DNA from 2 places in the Peribacillus sp. ACCC06369 genome. Region 2 is predicted to be linked to the other one. Evidence: riboswitches for the same ligand, from Rfam matches in the RefSeq annotation. Region 2 holds a riboswitch; the other holds the start of a gene.
What was found. Region 2 has a riboswitch for cyclic di-GMP ahead of sinI (DNA-binding anti-repressor SinI). Riboswitches for the same ligand answer to the same signal wherever they lie in the genome.
Positions count from the first base shown of each region.

Region 1: another riboswitch for cyclic di-GMP. It lies ahead of sinI (DNA-binding anti-repressor SinI); the one in region 2 lies ahead of sinI (DNA-binding anti-repressor SinI).

Region 1 covers NZ_JAUCEN010000002.1:5,136,590-5,140,100, reverse strand. Annotated here, with positions in the region: gene hpf (ribosome hibernation-promoting factor, HPF/YfiA family) at 1-468, shown strand, start outside; cyclic di-GMP riboswitch class I at 1,156-1,241, shown strand; gene sinI (DNA-binding anti-repressor SinI) at 1,273-1,413, shown strand; gene QUF78_RS26120 (helix-turn-helix domain-containing protein) at 1,551-1,874, opposite strand; gene secA (preprotein translocase subunit SecA) at 2,297-3,511, shown strand, end outside.
Region 2 covers NZ_JAUCEN010000002.1:3,676,043-3,679,553, forward strand. Annotated here, with positions in the region: gene QUF78_RS18770 (hypothetical protein) at 1-178, opposite strand, end outside; gene QUF78_RS18775 (YwzD family small protein) at 479-610, opposite strand; gene sinI (DNA-binding anti-repressor SinI) at 1,550-1,654, opposite strand; cyclic di-GMP riboswitch class I at 1,672-1,755, opposite strand; partial or broken gene QUF78_RS18785 (ATP-binding cassette domain-containing protein) at 2,185-2,520, opposite strand; gene purF (amidophosphoribosyltransferase) at 3,312-3,511, shown strand, end outside.

The sequences.
Region 1 (3,511 bases), 1.5 Mb from region 2:
TTTAACAATACACCAGATGCAAATGTGTTAGTGAATTTGAAAGTGAACAATAATACATCAAAGGTCGAAGTGACGATTCCTATGCAGAATTTGGTTCTTCGCGCTGAAGAGGAAAATGCGGATATGTATGCTGCCATTGACTTGATCAATGATAAGCTTGAACGCCAAATTCGTAAACATAAAACGAAGGTCAATCGTAAATACCGGAACAACATATCAACGACGCCCGAGGCATTCGCCTTCAATACGGAAGTTGACGAAGTGGTGGATGAATTCGAAGACGATAACGATATTGAAGTGGTCCGCAATAAGCGCTTTGATTTAAAGCCGATGGACAGTGAAGAAGCGATTTTACAAATGAATATGCTTGGTCACAGTTTCTTCGTTTATACGAATGCGGATACCAACACAACGAACGTGGTGTACCGTCGTAAAGATGGACGCTACGGATTAATTGAACCTAGTTAATTATGAATCTAAGATCAAAAGCACAGCCTCTGGGTTGTGCTTTTTTAATGCATTTTGGTAGATTACCAACATATTCGTTGGCAGTTGATAACATTTTTTATATTTATATGAATTGGAAAGTATAAAAGTTTTGTTCTTTAAAAAATAGAAAGTAATTTGAGTTTCATTTTAAAGAACGAAATTCGTTCTTTAATGAGATAAAATAATTATTTGTACCTATAAAATCACCACTATCTTTTGGGCTATACTAAATTTGTTAGTTCTTTAAAAAGAACGGTTAGTTTATTATGAAAAACAATTGGCTAAAGGTGCAGAGGGGTTTTTTGTATCGGAAGAATTGCCATACATGCCATAGGGCTTCTTTTAGCAGTGCGGAATATGGAAAGTGGCTTTGTCCGACCTGCGGCAAGGACTTAACTGTGCAAAAAGCACGGACGCACTTACAATAGAGAGAATTGATACGCCCCATCGATTGATTAAGAAGAGAAATATTTACTATTATATAAAAAAGCGAAATTGACTATTGCATATGATAAAAAATGAATTGGGTTTTTAATTTTCATAATATTGTAATATTTTGTCGGATGAAAGTTTTTGCATTTTGGTAGATTACCGACATAAAATAGCAATATATGGAGTGGGTATCCGTTATAATATGATTATAAGTAATGTATTTGGTAATAAGTACCACGGCAAAGGCAAACTTATTGAAAGATGAGGGCGCAAAGGCACAGGTCTAAGGTCCTTAAGACTATGATGGCTGGTCTGCCTGAAATACAAAGAGTATTTTAGGAGGTAGAAGAGGTGGCTAATGTGGAAATGGATCCAGAATGGGTGAAGTTGATTTCAGAAGCAAGGAGCTTGGGTTTCAAAAAAGAGGAAATTATAGCTTTTTTTGAACGGAAAAGCCTTGAGGTTACATTAGAGGAAAACGATGGAAGATAAGTACCTAAAAGATGAGAACATCCCTATAAACAGTGATTCAACCCATTAGCTGTTTATAGGGTTTATTCTTCCATTCTAGCGAGTCTTGCTTATTCAAGCTGTATTCTTCAGGATTATGTAGGTAGACTAGTACACTTCTATTCTTCTTTATCTTTTCTCCATTTATTAAACTCGATGAATTCCCTGAATTGTTGTTTTGAAACACCGGAATTCATAGCCTCTTCAACAATTTTCATCCAATCAGTGTCCAAGATTTCCTTATTCGGTGCATCGTAAAGTAGGGCATCGACAGGAATGTTGAGTACGGTGGAGATTTTTTCAAGAAATTGAATGGAAGGATTCGTTTGTAAGTTCCGCTCGAGGGAACTTAAGTAAGACTTTGCCACGCCTGCTTTATCGGCGAGTTCGGTCATCGACATTTTCTTTTCTTCTCGCAGTTTTTTTACACGTTCACCAATCATCAATACCACCTCGAAACATGTTCTATTTATCTTCTGCTAATAAGTTTCAGTAGCCCACCTTATCATTCAAAACATGAAGCCTGTATGGTTGGATTACCTTGACATGCTATCGCTAGGGATGACACAGCATCTAGTGATGGAAGGTTATGGGAAATTCTCTTTTGCATTTGGAAATAGAGGGGAGTCTGCTATATATTTTATATACTTCCTTCTATTTTAACAGTTTTACTCCTCATTTATCCATTGTTTTTCACAAGAATTGAATTCGGGTCGATAGGAACGGTAGTGACATGAAGTTGTACCTCTAGGATAGAAGTGGTAAAATTAAGCGTGGATTAGTCATAATAGAAGGTGTGTTTCTTCTTAATTTATATGAATTTTGTCATTGAACGATCATTACCATAATAGAGGAGCGTTATTGAATGCTTAATATATTAAATAAAGTTTTTGATCCGAATAAGCGAGAAATCAAACGTTTGGAAAAAATCGCTGATCAGGTCGAAGCGCTGGCCGATGAGACGGCTGCGTTATCGGATGAACAGTTGCGTGCCAAAACTGGTGAGTTTAAAGAGCGTTATCAAAATGGGGAAACCGTGGATGATTTGCTCGTTGAGGCTTTTGCGGTTGCGCGTGAAGGGGCAAAACGTGCTTTAGGGTTATATCCTTACCGTGTTCAAATCATGGGTGGGGCATCCCTTCATGACGGAAATATCTCCGAGATGAAAACAGGGGAAGGTAAAACATTAACATCCACCATGCCGGTTTATTTAAACGCGCTTACTGGTAAAGGTGTACATGTCGTTACTGTCAATGAATACTTGGCACACCGTGATGCCACCGAAATGGGGATATTGTATGATTTCCTTGGTTTGACCGTCGGATTGAATTTGAACAGTCATTCTAAAGAAGAAAAACAAGAGGCGTACAATGCCGACATTACGTATAGCACGAATAATGAGTTAGGTTTTGATTACCTGCGTGACAATATGGTGTTATATAAAGAGCAAATGGTACAGCGTCCACTGCACTTTGCTGTCATTGATGAAGTCGATTCGATTTTGATCGATGAAGCGAGAACGCCTTTGATCATTTCCGGTTCCGCACAAAAATCGGCCCAGCTTTATATCCAAGCCAATGCGTTTGTGAGAACGTTACAAAAAGATACGGACTACACGTATGATGAAAAGACAAAAGGCGTTCAGCTGACCGAAGATGGGATGAACCGAGCTGAAAAAGCGTTTAATATCGATAATTTGTTCGATATTAGTCACGTTACATTGAATCATCATATCAATCAGGCGTTGAAGGCGCATGTTTCCATGCATTTGGATGTGGATTATGTAGTCCAGGATGGCGAGATTGTCATCGTTGACCAATTCACTGGCCGTTTGATGAAGGGCCGCCGTTATAGTGAAGGTCTCCACCAGGCGATCGAAGCGAAAGAAGGCCTTGAGATTCAAAATGAAAGCATGACTCTTGCGACGATTACATTCCAGAACTATTTCAGGATGTACGAAAAGCTTTCCGGTATGACTGGTACAGCCAAAACGGAAGAAGAGGAATTCCGCAATATCTATAATATGAATGTCATTGCGATCCCGACAAACAGGAATATCGTCAGGGATGACCGGGCAGAT
Region 2 (3,511 bases):
AATTGAAGACCTGTGTAACTGGAATTTCATAGGCCGTTTTATGCTGCCTCCCATCCTTATCCAGCCTCCAGTTCTTCACTTTCTTAAATTGGCCTACATCATACTGAAAGGTCTGCACTTCCATATGCTGGCGCTGGACCGATTTTAGATCTGCAGGTTCGGAAAACCGAAACTTCACTTCAAAGCTTAACAAATCCCCGGACTTCCAAAAAAATGATACAAGCTCGCCGATACTCCTATAGGAATCTTACCTTGTCTCCTCACCTCATCGCCCTCACAGGTTATCATTCATTTATATATAAGGATAACGACAAAAAAGAAGCATGTTGGTAGACATGCTCCTTACGTATATGTACCGAAAAAGATTTCTAGATTCTATGACGCCTTCTCCGATAAAAGAAAAGAAAACAGAAGATCCCTAGCAAACCGCCAAACGTGTCCAGCATGACATCCTGCCATAAAGATGAAGATCTACCAATCATATACTATTAGGTTCTTCAATGATCCCGCTTAATTTCTCCTTAAGCTCCTCCACAAGTTCATTTACAGTAACATCTTGTCCAGACTCACCCTTGGCAAAAGTGTCTTTTAAAATATCAAAAAAATCCATTAGAAATTTCCACTCCAATATATAATTGAGCCACCATTTCATACTGTTGTCCTAATCCTTTTTTCAAAAATAAGGAATATAGCTCATTTATTTGATAATCACATATATAGTAGGGATTGGCAAGCGGAATCTACTATATTATCAGAAAAGTAACTAAAAATTAACATTCCCTTAATAATCAGAGTGGGAAGGAATACTACTAGTCAATATGTGTGGATAAAAGAAAACAAAAAAAGGACCGATTCCTCAGCCCCTTCGATACCCCGAATTATGATCGTCCCATAAAATAAGTCATTAATGAAATTAAAACTAACGTAATGGTAATATAAGTCCCAATAAAAATTTTCTTGCTTCTCTGTTTCTTTTCATAAACTTCCTCGAACGTAATGAATTTGATTTTTTTCATCAAATATCTCCTTTTACTTTGATAGCAGCTATCTGACATCGCCTACCGCGAAGTCCCTTAGCTTGATCTTTATAGTGTAGTATCGGCACATAACCAATGATATTTAGGTAATATTAACTATTTTTTTATAGGCTATATTTCTTAAATCTGTATAAGGTTAAGTCAACTTGAAAACACATTATGTACATTTAGTAAATTCAATGACCATTATGGTAAATCCTGCCTAGCCATTTAAATAATCTGAATTTATTAAGCGCTTACTTTATAAAATTCATTATTATTTTTATCCACCGAAAAATGACAACCATAATGGTACACTGAATAAAGTTCTCCACATTAATCCTTTTATAAAAGCATTAAGTCCATCCATAATAAAAATCCCTCTCAATTAGGTTGCATTTTTATAATTGTCCCCATGTTCTTTATTCTAGATACCTTTTACGGTAATTTTCCCGATATTGAAAATAAAAAAAGAAGACTGAATAACAGCCTTCCCTAACGTAATTTTTATCCCCTGATTTGCTTTTTCCAGTTCATTTTCCTTTTATGAAATCCCGCACTTCTTCAATAGATAATCCTAAATTTTCAGCCTCTAAAATTAGATAAACCCATTCTTCCCGTTCATTGTTAGCTTCCATGATAAATCCACCCAACTTGTGGTAACACAGCCGTCTTAGCATTTAGCCTTAGACCTGTAATTTTGCGTCCCTACTTTTCAATAGGTTTGCCCTTCTCAAGAATATTTCACATTAATTATTAACCAAGATTAATAAATCTCTTGAATCCATGATTCCTTGGTGCTAAATAAAGCATCATGCCCTCAAAGAATTTACCCTTAATTAAAACTATATTAATATTAATTATACTTAAAAACGTAATAATAGCACTTAATATTATTCGTTTTTTTCTGCCATTTTTCAACATCTTTCATCACAAAGTGACATCACAATGTAAAAACACTGGTATAATGCACTTTCTTTACAACTCTTTTATTAAAAATAGATTTATAATAACTATAATTTGCTCGAATTTACTATTCTAAAAAAATAATATTTTGAATTAAGTGGGCGAAGTGATTCAGTTTTAATTTATTTCCACTAAGAATAAAGCCAGCATTACAAACCATAATATGCCTGTAACCTGACTGTTCGTGAACTCTAGTAAATATTTACACACTTGATTCCCTTTGGATACCTAATAAATTGCTAAACATCCCTTTTTTTTCATTCGCCAACTGGTTATATTCACCGACCTGAATGATTTCTCCCTGTTCCATGACCAACACTTGATCGGCATTGCGAATCGTCGATAATCGATGAGCTATGACGATCATTTTTCCTTTTAATCTTTCAATAGCGGATTGAATCTTCGCTTCGTTCTCCGTATCCAAAGCACTTGTTGCTTCATCCAAAACCAGGATGGCCGGTTTGCGTAAAATCGCTCTGTCTAGTACCAGACGCTGCCTTTCTCCTCCCGATAGTCGGACACCTCGATCTCCGATAATTTCTTATCTTATAAAACTGATCTAACCGAGAAATAACAACCACAACGGAAAGCTTAAAAGCGTTCCCCACAGTAGTCCCACAACAAGAACTTCTGAAAATAAAGATCTTCTCTTTTGTAGTCTTAGGACTCTTAGCTCCTTTGACTACCCATTTAGACAAAAGGAGAGCTTCCTGCATACTTCCTCATTCACCTTCTTAACACAAAAAAAGGACTGATTTCTCAGCCCTATTTTACATCCGTTATGATTTACCAAGAAAAAAAGTCAATAAAGAAATCAAAATTAAAATAATAGTAATATAAGACCCAATAAAAATTTTCTTACTTCTTTCTTTCTTTTCATAAGCTTCCTCGAACGTAATAAATTTGTTTTTTGTCATCAAATATTCTCCTTATATTTTGATGGCAGCTATCTGACAACGCTTTCAGCGAAGTCCCTTTGCTTGATCTTCATATTAAAGTATCGACCAAACGGCAAAAATATTAACTGTATTATTCACTATTTTTATACTGAGCTAGATTTTATAAATTAATATCAGTTCTTTACTATATAGTTTACTATAAATCATACAAAATACATTAATTCAATATATTCCATTATACCCAAAAGTCTTTTATACCAAGATATCAATTCAATAATGCAAAGCAAATATCCCTACCTGTTGCATAGAACTATTTTTAGAGCTGCAATTTGATTAATCCCTATCCATTTACTGATTAGTAAATAAAAAGGATAGAAATTCACCTTTTGCCAAAAATAACAAAAAGGATATCAACGGGAGGAAGAGAAAAATGGATTCAGAAATGCAGGAGAAATGCGGGGTATTTGGAGTGTTTAATCACTCCAAAGCAGCCGAATTAACTTATTATGGACTTCATGCACTTCAACACCGTGGTCAGGAGAGTGCAGGAATTGTGGCTAGTGATGGGAAATCATTCAGGAATCACAGGGGAATGGGATTAGTTACCCAAGTATTTTCACGGGACATCCT